Regions from separate parts of the Marinobacter adhaerens HP15 genome, predicted to be linked through region 1. Evidence: riboswitches for the same ligand, from Rfam matches in the RefSeq annotation. Region 1 holds a riboswitch; the other holds the start of a gene.
What was found. A riboswitch is a leader RNA that binds a small molecule or an ion and turns the genes downstream of it on or off. The one in region 1 is predicted to bind cobalamin.
Positions count from the first base shown of each region.

Region 2: linked by a shared signal. The riboswitch ahead of HP15_RS19510 (TonB-dependent receptor plug domain-containing protein) and the one ahead of HP15_RS18050 (ribonucleoside-diphosphate reductase subunit alpha) in region 1 are both predicted to bind cobalamin.

Region 1 is NC_017506.1:3,842,660-3,850,331, reverse strand. Features, by position in the region: gene urtD (urea ABC transporter ATP-binding protein UrtD) at 1-547, shown strand, start outside; gene urtE (urea ABC transporter ATP-binding subunit UrtE) at 550-1,239, shown strand; gene HP15_RS18070 (aliphatic amidase) at 1,254-2,300, shown strand; gene HP15_RS18065 (AAA family ATPase) at 2,316-3,359, shown strand; gene fmdA (formamidase) at 3,461-4,693, shown strand; gene HP15_RS18055 (FmdB family zinc ribbon protein) at 4,699-5,052, shown strand; cobalamin riboswitch at 5,208-5,386, shown strand; gene HP15_RS18050 (ribonucleoside-diphosphate reductase subunit alpha) at 5,516-7,672, shown strand, end outside.
Region 2 is NC_017506.1:4,177,337-4,185,008, reverse strand. Features, by position in the region: gene HP15_RS19510 (TonB-dependent receptor plug domain-containing protein) at 1-1,432, opposite strand, end outside; cobalamin riboswitch at 1,568-1,790, opposite strand; gene HP15_RS19500 (putative nucleotidyltransferase substrate binding domain-containing protein) at 1,913-3,787, shown strand; gene HP15_RS19495 (3'-5' exonuclease) at 3,780-4,508, shown strand; gene msrB (peptide-methionine (R)-S-oxide reductase MsrB) at 4,510-5,733, opposite strand; gene HP15_RS19485 (sensor histidine kinase) at 5,813-7,312, opposite strand; gene HP15_RS19480 (response regulator transcription factor) at 7,315-7,672, opposite strand, start outside.

The DNA.
Region 1 (7,672 bases):
TGACGGTAAGGAGCTGACCAAGCTCAAGGAGCACCAGATTGTTCACTCGGGTGTGGGCCGGAAGTTCCAGACCCCGTCTGTGTTCGAGGACCTGACCGTCTTTGAAAACCTTGAAGTGTCCTACCCGAAGGGACACAGCGTGATGGGCGCCCTGGGATTCAAGCGCGACGCGGAGGTGATCAGTGCTGTGGAGGAAGTGGCTGAAACCATCTTCCTGACCGAGGCCCTGAATGAGCCGGCTGCCTCGTTGAGCCATGGCCAGAAGCAGTGGCTGGAGATCGGCATGCTGCTGATCCAGAAACCGGACCTACTGATGCTGGATGAGCCGGTGGCCGGGATGTCCGTCACCGAGCGCAAGAAAACCGCCGAGCTGCTGAGGGTGATTACCCGGGACCATACGGTGCTGGTGATCGAGCACGACATGCAGTTTGTCGGTGATATCGCTGACCGGGTCACGGTCATGCATCAGGGCAAAGTTCTTTCCGAAGGGTCCATCGAGCACGTGAAATCGGACCCGAAAGTCATCGAAGTCTACCTGGGGCACTGATCATGCTGAGCATCAAACATCATTCGGTGGCCTACGGCCAAAGCACCATCATCGATGACCTCAACCTCGACGTGGCAAAGAACGAAATTGTCGCCGTGGTGGGGCGAAACGGCATGGGCAAGACCACGCTGATGAAATCCCTGGTGGGCATGACCCCCACGCGAGGCGGTGAGGTCAGCCTGGATGGGAACGACCTTTCCGGCCTGAAGAGCTTCCAGCGAGTGCGCGCCGGAATCGGTTTCGTGCCGCAGGGGCGGATGATCTTTCCGACACTGACGGTACGGGAGAATATCGAGACCGGCCTGGCCGCTGTTGGTGAGAAGAAGGTACCCGAGGACCTCTACGAGATGTTCCCGGTACTGAAGGAAATGCAGAACCGGCGTGGTGGCAACCTTTCCGGCGGTCAGCAACAACAGCTGGCTATTGCCCGGGCACTGGCCACCCGGCCCAAGGTGCTGCTGCTTGACGAACCCACGGAAGGTATCCAGCCCAACATTATCAAGGAAATTGCGCAGACCCTTCGGCGCATCCGGGATGAGCGGGGCCTGTCGATTGTGGTGTCGGAGCAGGTTCTGAGCTTCGTGATGGATGCGGCAGACCGGATCCTGGTGATTGAAAAGGGCGCGATTGTGCACGAAGAGAGCCGCGAAGAAGCGGATCAGGACAAGATTGCGAGCTATCTGGCGGTTTAACGAGGAGCAGAACGATGAGACACGGTGATATTTCCAGCAGCAACGATACCGTCGGCGTGGCGGTGGTGAACTACAAGATGCCGCGGCTGCATACCAAAGCCGAGGTGTTGGACAACGCCCGCAACATCGCTGACATGATCAAGGGTATGAAAGTCGGCCTGCCGGGCATGGACCTGGTGGTGTTCCCGGAATACAGCACCATGGGCATCATGTACGACAACGAGGAAATGATGGAAACCGCGGCCACCGTGCCCGGTGACGAAACGGCCATCTTCTCCGCCGCCTGTCGTGAGGCGAACACCTGGGGCGTGTTTTCGCTGACCGGAGAACGACACGAGGATCACCCCAACAAGGCGCCATACAACACCCTGGTTCTGATCAACAACGAGGGTGAGGTCGTCCAGAAATACCGCAAGTGTATCCCCTGGTGTCCGATCGAGGGATGGTATCCGGGTGACACTACCTACGTCACCGAGGGTCCAAAGGGCATGAAGATCAGCCTGATCATCTGCGACGACGGCAACTATCCCGAGATCTGGCGTGATTGCGCCATGAAGGGGGCGGAGTTGATTGTTCGCTGTCAGGGCTACATGTACCCGGCCAAGGAACAGCAGGTGATGATGGCCAAGAGCATGGCCTGGGCCAACAACTGTTACGTTGCGGTGGCCAACGCCGCCGGATTTGACGGCGTGTATTCCTACTTCGGCCACTCCGCGATCATCGGCTTCGATGGCCGTACCCTCGGGGAATGCGGTGAGGAAGACATGGGCATTCAGTATGCCCAGCTGTCCGTAAGCCAGATCCGTGATGCCCGTGCGAACGACCAGTCCCAGAATCACCTGTTCAAGCTGCTGCACCGGGGCTACACCGGAGTGCATGCCTCCGGGGACGGCGACAAGGGCGTGGCCGACTGTCCGTTCGAGTTCTACCGTACCTGGGTGATGGATGCCCAGAAGGCGCAGGAAAATGTGGAGGCCATGACCCGGAAGACGGTAGGTACCGCCGAGTGCCCGGTGGGCGAGCTGCCGTTCGACGGCAAGGAAAAATCCGCAGGGGCCTAAGCCCGGGAGGCGTTCATGCCGTTTATCAACGAACGGCTGGAAGCCAATCGGGAAACCATTGAAAAGAACCGGGCCGCCTCAGGCCCGGTTCGTGCTTCCCGGTTCCGCTTCGAGCCCGAGGCCGTGATGGCCAGACTGCGGGAAAATATCGTCGGCCAGGATGAGGCCCTGGCCGCCATGGAATCCATGCTGGTGCGGGTGAAAGCCGATATCGGCGAGGACAACCGGCCGCTGGCGGTGCACCTGTTCCTGGGTCCTACCGGCGTGGGCAAAACCGAAACCGTGCGCCTCATTGCCGAAGCCATCCACGGCAATCGCGATGGGCTGTGCCGTATCGACATGAACACCCTGGCCCAGGAGCATTACGCCGCAGCCCTGACCGGTGCACCGCCGGGCTACGTGGGCAGCAAGGAGGGCCACAGCCTGTTCGATCTGGACAAGGTACAGGGCTCGTTCAGCAAACCCGGAATTGTGTTGTTTGATGAAATCGAGAAAGCCAGCAAGGAAGTGGTGCGCACGCTGCTGAACGTGCTGGACACCGGTCGGCTGGTGTTTCCCTCCGGTAACCGGGAGATCGACTTCCGCAACACCCTGATCTTCATGACCAGCAACGCCGGTGCGCTGGAGGCGGAGACGCATGAGCAGAGCTACAAGCGGGGCTGGCGCCGCTGGCTCGGTTTATCAGCCGGCAACGGCGAGGCCATTCGCGACACCGCTCTGCGCCGGTATTTCGATCCGGAGTTCCTCAACCGGATTGATCAGATCCTCACCTTCAACCGACTTACCGACAACTGGCTGGAAGCCCTGCTGGACATTGAGCTGGCGGGCCTCAATCGCCGGTTGTCCAAAAAGCACGCCGAGCTGTCGCTGGCGCCTGAGCTGCGAGAAGAGCTGTGCCGTGGCTACGACGCTCGCTATGGCGCCCGGGAACTGCTGCGGGCTTTTCGCCAGCGGCTGGAACCCGCCGTTGCCCGGGCGTTGCTGGCGTATCCGGACTGCCGCCGGTTTGAAGCCGGCCTGCAGGGCAGGACGGTCACGGTGCACCAATACGTCGAATGACGTAGGCACCGGGGGCATTTCGCGAATACCTCACAGGGACGGGATTTCGGATAGTAAAGCCGTTACCTAATCGTGCAAGCCAACACCAAGGAGCGCCCGCTATGGCTGAAACCATTATCAAGATCGATCTGAACAAGTCGGCCTATGAGAACGACAAAATCCACAACCGCTGGCACCCGGATATTCCGCTGGTGGCCACCGTCAAGCCGGGCGACGATTTCATCGTCGAGTGCTATGACTGGACCGGCGGCCAGATCAAGAACGACGACAGCGCCGACGACGTGCGCGATGTTGATCTCAGCCAGGTTCACTTCCTGTCGGGACCGATCGGGGTCGAGGGCGCTGAGCCGGGCGACCTGCTGGAAGTCGACATCCTCGACATCGGCACCTTCGAAGAAAGCCAGTGGGGCTTTAACGGGTTCTTTTCCAAGCAGAACGGCGGTGGCTTCCTGACCGAACACTTCCCGGAGGCCCAGAAATCCATCTGGGACTTCAACGGCATGTTCACCAAATCCCGCCACATTCCCAACGTGGAATTTGCCGGCCTGATTCACCCGGGGCTGATCGGCTGCCTGCCCTCCAAAGAATTGCTGGACACCTGGAACAAGCGTGAGGCCGGACTGGTTGCGACCGATCCGGAGCGTGTGCCGGAACTGGCAACACTGCCCAATGGTGAGACCGCCCATATGGGCCAGATGACCGGTGACGCGGCCAAAGCTGCTGGCGCCGAAGCCGCCCGTACCGTGCCGCCACGGGAACACGGTGGCAACTGTGACATCAAGGATCTGTCCCGTGGCTCCAAGGTGTATTTCCCGGTGTACGTGGACGGGGCCGGCCTCTCCGTAGGCGACCTTCACTTCAGCCAGGGCGACGGTGAAATCACGTTCTGTGGCGCCATCGAAATGGCCGGCTGGATTCACCTGCGGGTAAACCTGATCAAGGACGGCGTGAAGAAGTACGGCATCAAGAATCCGGTGTTCAAGCCCAGCCCGATCAAGCCCCGTTACGACGACTATGTGATCTTTGAAGGCATCTCCGTAGACGAAGACGGCGGCCAGCATTACCTGGACGTGCACGTGGCCTATCGTCAGGCGTGTCTGAACGCCATCGAATACATGACCAAGTTCGGCTACACCAAGGCTCAGGCCTACGCGATTCTGGGTTGTGCGCCGGTGGAAGGCCACATCAGCGGCGTGGTGGATATCCCGAACGCCTGCGCCACGCTCTGGTTGCCGACGGGCATCTTCGACTTCGACATTAACCCGTCCGCCGATGGTCCGCAGAAGAAAGTCAGCGGGGGCATGGACGTACCGCTGTCGAAAGATAAGGAGTAATCGCCATGCCCGTGTATGACTACAAGTGCCGTGAACATGGCCTCTTTCACACACTGGCCACCATGGAGGATGCGGCCAAGCCGGCGCAATGCCCTACCTGTAAGGCAATGTCGCCGCGGGTGATCGTGTTGCCATCCCACATTGCCGCCATGGACCCGGCCAAAAGGGCGGCCGAGGACCGGAACGAGCGGTCCCGGCATGAGCCGGTGTTTTCCACCGCAGACCGAAGGGCGAATGATAAGGAGCACAGTCGCGCCTGCGGCTGCGGCTCCCCGAAACCCGGAAAGTCCATGCTGTTCTACACCGCTGACGGGAAGAAGATGTTTCCCTCCATGCGGCCCTGGATGATCAGCCACTGATTGGCTGAGTTGAAACTGTCACGTGTTTGGCCCCCTCTCCGGGGCCTTTTTTATTGCTTCAGGTTGTCCCTTCCGAATATCGTGTATATAGTGTTTCTATCCTTGGTCAAATACCAGATGTAGTGATCAGTGCGTAACCAACTCGGTCAACGTGTGATCATCTCAGCCATTCTGGTATCGGGAATCCGGTGAGACTCCGGAACTGACGCGCAGCGGTATTGGGGAACAAGCGTGGCATCAAGACACTGGCGAAAGCCGGGAAGTCGCCACACGAGGCCGAATCTATCGATTCACGCCCCTGAGTCCGAAGACCTGCCAGGGATGAAGGAGCCTTACGGCTCCCAACTGCACCTTCGCGACCCAGGGTGAGCAGACCGGTTATGCCCAGCCATTCCCATGGCGAGGTGTGCCCCTGCGTACGCGATGGTGAAAGGAACTCAACGCGTATTCAGGAGAACACTGCATGTCTGCCTCAGCCCTGGCCGAACCCCGGCCAACCTCGCACACGGACACCGAATCCCTTCAGGTCATCAAGCGCAACGGCACGCTTGTGGGCTTCGACCCCTCGAAGATCAGCATCGCCGTAACCAAAGCCTTCCTCGCAGTTGAGGGCGACACCGCCGCCGGTTCCGCGCGTATCAATGACGCGGTACACCGGGTGACCGACCAGGTTATCCAGGCGATTGGCCGTCGCCTGAAGGCCGGTGGCAAGGTGCATATCGAAGACATCCAGGATCAGGTGGAACTGGCCCTGATGCGGGCCGAAGAACAGAAGGTGGCCCGCGCCTACGTCCTGTATCGGGAAGAGCATGCCCGCGAGCGCGCCCGCCATGCGCCGGTTGAGGCGCACCCCCATCTGACGGTGAAAAAGACCAGTGGCGAGATTGCTCCGCTGGATCTGGGCCTGATGAAACTGCAGGTGGAACAGGCCGCCACAGGGCTGGAGGGCATTGACGGTGATTCCCTGGTGGACGATGCCCTGACCAACCTGTACGACGGCATCGCCGAGGAAGACGTGCTGTCGGCCTTGATCATGACGGCCCGCAGCCGGATTGAGCGGGAGCCGGACTACAGCGCGGTCACTGCGCGCCTGCTCCTGGAGCAACTTCGCCTGGAGAATGCCGCTGCCCTTGGCCTGCCTATCAGTCTGCCACTGGCTGAGATTTATCCACAGGCACTGAGCGCCTTTGTCGAGGCTGGAATCCGGTACGAATTGCTGGATGAAGCTCTGGCCGCCTTTGATCTGGAGCGCCTGGGTGCGGCCCTTCAGCCGGAGCGGGATCTGCAGTTTGGCTTCCTGGGTCTGCAAACCCTGTACGACCGTTACTTCCTGCACTGGAACAAGGCCCGCCTGGAATTGCCCCAGGTATTTTTCATGCGCGTTGCCATGGGCCTGGCCCTGCGCGAAGACGACCCGAATGCCCGGGCCATCGAGTTCTACAACCTGTTGTCGTCGTTCGACTACATGGCGTCCACACCCACGTTGTTCAACAGCGGTACCCGCCATTCTCAGCTGTCGTCCTGTTACCTGACGACGGTGGGCGACGATCTTGAAGACATCTACGGGGCCATCCGGGATAACGCCATGCTGTCGAAATGGGCAGGCGGTCTGGGTAACGACTGGACGCCAGTTCGTGCGCTGGGATCCCACATCAAGGGAACCAACGGCCAGAGCCAGGGCGTGGTGCCTTTCTTGAAAGTAGTCAACGACACCGCCGTGGCGGTTAACCAGGGCGGCAAGCGTAAAGGCGCAGTGTGTGCCTACCTGGAAAGCTGGCACCTGGACATCGAGGAGTTCCTGGAGCTGCGCAAGAATACCGGCGACGAACGCCGCCGAACCCACGACATGAATACAGCCAACTGGGTGCCCGATCTGCTGATCGAGCGCATGCGCGAAGACCGTGACTGGACCCTGTTCTCTCCCAGCGATGCGCCGGATCTGCACGACCTGTACGGCAACGCCTTCCGTGAACGCTACGAGCATTACGAAGCCCTGGCAGAGCAGGGCAAAATCAAGCTGTTCAAGAAAATCCCGGCCAAGCAGCTCTGGCGCAAGATGCTCACCGTGCTGTTCGAAACCGGCCACCCCTGGATCACCTTCAAGGACCCGTGCAACCTGCGTTCTCCCCAGCAGCACCGGGGCGTGGTGCACAGCTCTAACCTGTGCACGGAAATCACCCTGAACACCAGTGCCGACGAGATCGCCGTATGCAACCTCGGTTCCGTGAACCTGACGGCCCATATTGCCAACGGCGAGCTGGACGTGCAGCGCCTGGAACAGACGGTAAACACCGCCGTGCGCATGCTCGATAACGTTATCGACATCAACTACTACGCCGTGCCCCAGGCCCGCAATTCCAACCTCAAGCATCGCCCGGTTGGCCTCGGCATCATGGGCTTCCAGGACGCGCTCTATCAACTGGGCCTGCCGTATTCCAGCCCGGAAGCGGTTGAGTTTGCTGACGTTGCCATGGAGCAGCTCAGTTACTTCGCCATCCGTGCTTCCGCCACGCTGGCGGGTGAGCGGGGCGCCTATGAAAGCTACGAGGGTTCTCTCTGGCAGCAGGGCATCCTGCCGATCGACTCCATCAACCTGCTCAAAGAGAACCGCCGGGAAGGG
Region 2 (7,672 bases), 330 kb from region 1:
AAACCTCAACGCCACGGATTCTGGCCGTTTCGACATTTTCCATGGTGCCCTCAAACGTCGCCGGGTCAGAAACATAGGTAATCAGGTCCTTCACATCGTTCTGATAGAGGGCAACATCCCAGTACCATTGGTCATATCGTCCGGAGAAACCGGCCTCGACCATCTGCCCCTCTTCTGCGTCGAGGTCGGGATTACCGGTGTAGAACGGCACCGTCAGGTAAAGATCGTTAAAGGTTGGCGCCCGGAACGAGGTCGCATAGCTGAGGCGAAAACGATGGGCGCGGTCCAGCTGATGACCAAAGGCCACGCCGCCAGTCTCCTCTTTCCCGTAGGCCTCGTTGTCATCAAGACGCAGACTGAGCATCAGATCGGTGGCATCAAAGTTCAGACGGCCCTGCCCAAAGACTGCGCTGTTGGTCCGGCTATCTTCTGTAAAGTTGCTGGTGCCATCCACTTCATCAATCATGACCTCCGTACCCAGAACCAGCTCATGAACACCGGCCGTCAGGGTGTTTTCCCAGCGCGCTGAGCGAGACAGTGTGTCGAAAGTACTGGGATTGGCTCCGAAGGTATCCTGTTCATCGCGGGCTTCCGAGAACTGGATCCTTGTGCGCCAGTAGTCACTGGCAACAGCCTCCAGATGCAGACCCATGGCACGGATCAGGAAATCGGTATCACCGCCTTCAAACTCGGTGTTGCCTTCAGACTGGAACACGGTCAGCCCTGCGCCACCGCCCAGATCAAAACTGTGGCTCAGCTTCGCCAGGCCGCCGGTGTTCCGAAAGCCCTTGTCTTCACCGCCATCTCTCAGATTGGTGCCATCGGTGTCCGAATAGACGCCACTGGCCAGGAACGAGGAACGGCCCTCCCGGCCAGCCAATCCAGCGTTAACCTCGCGGGTTTCATGGGAGCCTCCTTTTAGCTCGCCCCAACCCTGGCGTCCGGCCTCCGGTTCCAGAGTGAACGCCTGGATGACACCGCCCACCGCATCGGCACCGTAGAGGGAGCTCTTCGCGCCCCGCACCAGTTCAACCCGTTCCATCAATTCCGGAGGCAAAAACTGCCAGGGAGGGATGCCCGCAGAGGCAGAGCGCAGTCGGATACCATCGAGAAGCAGCACCGTACCAGAGCTCCCCGCGCCACGCAGGAATACGCTGGTAGTCTTGCCGTAGCTGCCGTCCGACACCACGTTGATCCCCGGCTGCGCGCGCAGCAGGTCGCGGAATTCCGCGGGCTGTTGCCGATCAATATCCTCTTTGTCGATGACGGTAACCGAAGACAGACTCTCTCCAACGGTCTTCGGCCCCAGTGTCGCGGTAACCACGATCGGGTCAAGGGCATCGGTTTCTGGGGCAGACTGGGCCGAAGCGGCCAACGGCAAGGCAGCCAGGGAAAGGCCGGCCAGTAAAACAGGGCTTTGAATTCTGAACATGAAACTTGCTCCGCACTCCGCGCGCACCCGCACGGGAATCTGGGTTTTGTTGCGGAACAGGGAATGAGGGCAGGCGGTAGACAGGTGTCAGGAGAGCGGAACCGGCATATCACCCACCCAGGTTGCCCACCGCAACATCGGGTGTTTTTCCAGGCCGGTCTCCGGGCTGGCAGGCGGAACCCTGGGTTCCCGGGCAATCACCTTCCCATGTCGTGGCGACACAGTGGCGCACAGATTGCCGTTGTCCTGCTTACCGTTGCGGGGGCAGCATCGGCCTTGCACTGGCATTACCAGGCTCACCGATTTCCCGTTTCACCCGTCGCGCTTTGCGACGGACACCTGAAAAAAGTGTGGCAAGGCTAGCAACACCCGGGTAAGCGGTCAATGAAATCCATCAAAGGTCGACATGGCCGCAGACCTCTGCCACTGCTATATTCCATGACTGACAATCACTTATTCTTCGCCAGAACAGGGAGTTTTATGCAGGCCGAGCTGGTCGACATCCGCAATCACATGGCTCAATACCCGCCGTTTGACGAGATGGCCGAGGAGCTGCTCGACAGAGTGGTTGGCGACATCGAGATTGTGTACTTCAAGGCCGGGAGCCAGATCCTCGAACTGGGTGACCCGAGCAGCTGGCTGTATTACGTGCGCAGTGGCGCCGTCGAGATCTATCGGCGCACCGGGGAGCTGTACAACCGCATCAGCGAGGGCGAAGTCTTCGGCCAGTTTGGCCTGCTGATGAATCGGAAAGTGCGCTTCCCAGCCAAAGCCCTGGAAGACGTCCTGCTTTACAAGATTCCTTACGATACGTTCCAGTACCTCTGGGAAAATGACGACAACTTCGCCGATTTCGTTGAAATTGAAGACCGAAGCCGCCTGCGATCCGCCGTTTCCCGTCGCGAAAAGTCCAACCAGCTGATGACGTCCAAGGTTACCCGGTTGATTGCCCGGGAGCCGGTATCAGCGCCCCACACCGTTCGCCTGCAGGAAGCGGCGCGGATCATGACCGAAAACGGCGTCTCCGCACTGCTACTGATGGACGAGGAAGGTGAAAAGCCCCTGCTCAAGGGCATCATTACCGACCGGGACCTGCGCACCCGGGCCCTTAGCGAAGCCCTGGCCTCGGAAACTCCGATCAGCGAGATCATGTCGGAGGATCTGATCACCATCCGCTCGAACATGTTCATATTCGAGGCCATGCTCACCATGCTGCACAACAATGTGCACCATCTTCCGGTGATGGATCGGGATGAGGTTCGCGGCGTGATTGCGCTGTCTGACATCGTAAAGTACGAGAGTCAGAGCAGCCTATACCTGGTCAGCAACATCTACCATCAGCAGGATGTAAAAGGGCTGAAGAAGATCAGCCTGGATGTGCGGGACAGCTTTGTTCGCATGGTGAACGAAGATGCCAACTCCCACATGATTGGCAGTGCCATGGCCGGTATCGGGCGCAGCTTTACACAGCGCCTGCTGACACTGGGCGAAGAGAAACTCGGCCCCCCACCCGTGCCCTACTGCTTTATGGCCCTTGGCTCCATGGCGCGGGACGAGCAACTGGTGGTCACGGACCAGGATAACGCCATGATCCTGGACGACAGCTTTGTGCCCGAAGAACACGACGAATACTTCCTGGCGCTGGCGAAATTCGTCAGCGATGGCCTTGCGGAGTGCGGCTATACCTACTGCACCGGCGACATCATGGCCACCAACCAGAAATGGCGGCAGCCACTACGCGTCTGGAAGGACTACTTCACCGACTGGATTGATAATCCGAAAGCCGAGGCTCTGTTAAACAGCAATATTTTCTTTGATCTGGATGGCATCTACGGCGAGACCGACTTTGCCGAACAGCTAAAGACACTGGTGGCGGACAAAGCCAGCAACAGCCAGCGGTTCCTGGCAATGCTGGCGCGCAACGCCCTGAACCGCACGCCGCCGATCGGCTTTTTCCGGACCTTCGTGCTGGAAGAGGATGGCAAGCACCAGAAGACCTTCAACCTGAAACGTCGCGGAACAGCGCCCCTGTCGGATCTGATCCGGGTGCACGCCCTGGCCTGCGGCTCCCGTGCACAGAACTCGTTCGAACGACTGAAAGCCATTGGCAACACCAAGCTCCTGCTGGACGACGATCTGGGCAACCTGAGGGATGCGCTTGAGTTTATCTCCATCGTTCGTATCCGACACCAGGCCCTGGCAATCGAGGCTGACCGGCAGCCGGACAACAACGTACGGCCCGAAGACCTTTCACCGTTTGAGCGCAGCCATCTCAAGGATGCGTTCCAGGTAGTCAGCGGTGCCCAGAAGTTCCTGAAATTCCGGTATCACGCCGGGGTGGCCCGTAATGTCTAGTGAGGAGCAGGCCGAGAATTCTGTTACACGCCTGCCATGGCCCGAGCAATTCAAGGCCCTGGCGGAGCAGAGCAAGTCCCCGATTCTTAAAGCCTATTACGAGAGTGGGTGTGTGTCGCCGGAGACGCCCTTATCCGAGGTGCCCTTTGTCGCGCTCGATTTCGAGACCACCGGGTTGGACGCCAATCAACATTCGATTGTCAGTATCGGTCTGGTGCCGTTTACGCTCGACGGCATCCAGCTGGGCAAAGCCCGCCACTGGATCGTGCGGCCCAAGCTCCCGCTACACCAGACCTCGATTACTATCCACGGCATTACCCACAGTGATATCGACCAGGCCCCGGATTTGAACGATATCCTGAAGGATCTGTTTGCCTGCCTGAACGGGCGTATCCCCGTGGTTCACTACCGCAACATCGAGAGATCGTTCTTCGACGTTGCCCTGCAATGGCGCCTGGGGGAAGGAATCCGGTTTCCGTTGATCGATACCATGGCCATTGAGGCTCACCTGCACCCGGACCGAAACCCGTCACGCTGGCAACAACTGCTGGGGAAGAAGCCCGTGTCGATTCGCTTGGCTGATAGCCGGCTGCGTTATGGGCTGCCTCACTATGCCGCCCACAACGCCCTGATTGATGCGGTTGCCACGGCTGAACTCCTGCAGGCCCAGGTGTTGCACCATTTCAGCCGGGACACCCGGGTGGCGGATTTGTGGTTGTGAGTCAGGCGTCGCTCTCTGATCTGACGTCATCAACCCATTTGCCATAACCGGCCTCTTCCATCTTCTCCAGCGGGATAAAGTCCATAGACGCGGAGTTCATGCAGTAGCGTAGTCCGGTTGGCGCAGGGCCATCGTTGAAGACATGGCCAAGGTGGGAATCCGCGTGGCTGCTGCGGATTTCCGTACGGGTCATGAAGAACGAGTTGTCCTCACGTTCCACCACCGCGTCTGGTGTGATCGGCCGGGTAAAGCTGGGCCAGCCGGTACCGGATTTGTACTTGTCCCGTGAAGAAAACAGCGGCTCGCCGGAGACAATATCCACGTAGAGTCCTGGCTTCTTGTTGTCCCAGTATTTGTTGTTAAACGCCGGCTCGGTGCCGTCTTCCTGGGTCACCTCGTACTGCATATCCGTCAGGCGCTGCTTCAGGACATCCTGGGCCGGCTTTTCAAAGCTTGCCGGATCGAAGCCAACGCCCATCTGGCCGGGCTCTGTGCTGGCGCTTTCATCGCCCACCAGATCGTCACTGGCGTCCACTGTGGCATTCTCCTGGAACCGGGTGTAATCGAGCTCGTAATCTTCGCCATACACCTTCTCGATAAACTGATAGCGTCCAGAGTTGAAGGTGTAGAAGTTGTAGCGCACGGGGTTTTTGTCGTAATAATCCTGGTGGTATTCCTCCGCCGGGTAAAATTTCTCAAACGGCACGATTTCGATCACCACGGGTTTCTCGTAAACTCCGGATGCCTCCAATTCTGCAACGGCCGCCTCGGCCAGGCGCTTCTGCTCAGCGTTATGGTAGAAAATAGCAGGACGATACTGCTGGCCGCGGTCCACAAACTGACCCTGATTATCGGTCGGGTCCATCATCCGCCAGAGCGCCTGCAACAAGCCCTCGTATGTCATTTCGTTGGGGTCGTAATAGACCTGTACCGCTTCGGTATGGCCAGTCTGCCCCGAGGCAACCTGCTTGTAGGAGGGGCTTGCCTCTTTCCCACCAGAATAGCCCGAGACTACTTCCACCACGCCCGGCACCCGCTTTTCGTACCCGGCCTCAACACACCAGAAACAACCGCCAGCAAAGGTCGCCACGGCCAGACCCGGTTGATCCGGTGCGTATTTGCTCATCTGCGACTCCGACTTTTCGGCAACCGCGTAGGTGGTGAACAGACCAACTGCAGAGACAAATGCCACTGCGGAAAACAGACCCATAATCTTGCGTTTCATCAGATATCTCCTTCACGTGATTCCATACCTACAGCGTAGGGCGGTGGATTCACGAAAACGTTCACCAGGTATTACGAATTCATAACGCTGTGGATTTTTCGCCGCCCGCGACCGAGCTGTCGCGGGCCAGGGGCAGCCAGACACTGAAAACGGCGCCATCGGCATTGCGTACCGAGAGTTTTCCCTGCTGCAGCGTCACCATTCGCTGGGCAATCGCGAGCCCCAGACCGGCATGGCCCGTCCTGGACGCACCTGCGGCCTGATAAAAGGGTTCGAAGACGTGCTCCAGGTCCTCATCATCGATACCGGGGCCAGCGTCGGCGACGGTAATTTGCGCACCCCCGGCCTGTTCGACAACGCCCAGTGTGATCTCCGTATCTTTCGGCGAATGGCTGATGGCGTTGCTGATCAGGTTATCCAATACCCGCTCGGTCATGGCGATATCCGCCAGCACCTGGACCGGAGCGACGGAAACAATCGACAGGGCAACGCCTGCGCGCTCCGCCTCGGGTTGGTGCTTCTGCACCACGTCATGCAGCAGTTCGGCAACCACAAACGGTTCCGTCTTCGGCTGTTTCTCCCGGGCATCCAGTGCGGCAAGTTCAAACAGTTCCTCCACAAGGCGACCAAGCCGGTGGCTTTCGGTCAGGGCCACATCCAGGAAACGTGCCCGCTCCTCGGCGGCGAGCGTGTCCTGTTTCATGCGCAAGGCTTCGATATAACCCTGGATGGATGCCAGTGGCGTTCTCAGATCGTGGGAGACCTGGGCAACCAGCTGCCGGCGCTGGGCATCCTTGTGTTTCAGAAGGTCCAGCTGGGCAACAATTCGCTGGGCCATCTGATCGAACCGGGCGGCCAGGTAATCAATGTCATCGCCTTTGCCCGCCACCGCGGCGGCGCGCTCCGGCGACATGCCGCGCTCGAAGGATTCCACCCGCTCGGTCAGCCGCGACAGCCGACGCGTCAGCAATCGGAAGAACACCAGCCCGGCCAGCAGGCCCACGAACAGGCTCACCGCCAGCGCGCCCGCGCCTAACTGGAGGAGCCGGTTACTGTGCACCATGCTCTCGGCCAGGTCGTACTCCTCGCCGCGCAGAACCACGTACAGATAACCCGTTGGATCCGCAGCCGAAGGCACCGGCGTTACCGAGAACACCTTCCGCCGGTCATGACTGCGCGGATCATCGCCGGGCAGCGGGTAAGCGCCCGGGTTTTCAAGCAGCGTGCGTACCGGTTCCAGGGATACCCGGTTGCGCTTGATCTTGTTCGGGTCGGCGGAGTAGGAAAGGATATTACCTTCGGTATCCAGCAGGTAGATTTCGATACTGGGGTTGATGGTCATGTACAGCTCGAAGAGCTGCTTCAGGGCATCGCGGTTGAGCTTGCCATCGGTTACGAGGTTGCGGTCAGACACCAGGTTACGGGCGAGGTCGCGGTTCAGCTGCTGGTTGACCGCAGCCGAGTATTCCCTCACCGAAGCCAGACTCAGAAAGGTAAAGAGCCCACCCACCACAAGCAGCAGCAGGAACAGACCGATCGCCAGCCGGGCATAAAGGGTGCGGAAGACAGACAGGGCCATCGCTAATCCATGAACCGATAGCCAACACCCCAGACCGTCTGGACGTATCGTGGGTCGGCGGGATCGGCTTCAATCTTGTTGCGCAGTCGGTTGATGTGGGTGTTCACGGTATGCTCGTAGCCCTCATGGTTGTAACCCCACACAGAATCGAGCAATTGCGCCCGGCTGAACACCCGGCCCCGATGGGAGGCAAAGTGCCAGAGCAGGTCGAACTCGCGGGCGGTCAGGTCCACTTCCCGATCATCCACAAACACTCGCCGGCGAACCGGATCAATCCGAAGCCCGTCCACCTCAATCTCATCAGCCTGATCGCCGGCAGGCGCTGCCTGAGAGAGTGCGTCTACCCGTCGGAAAAGCGCT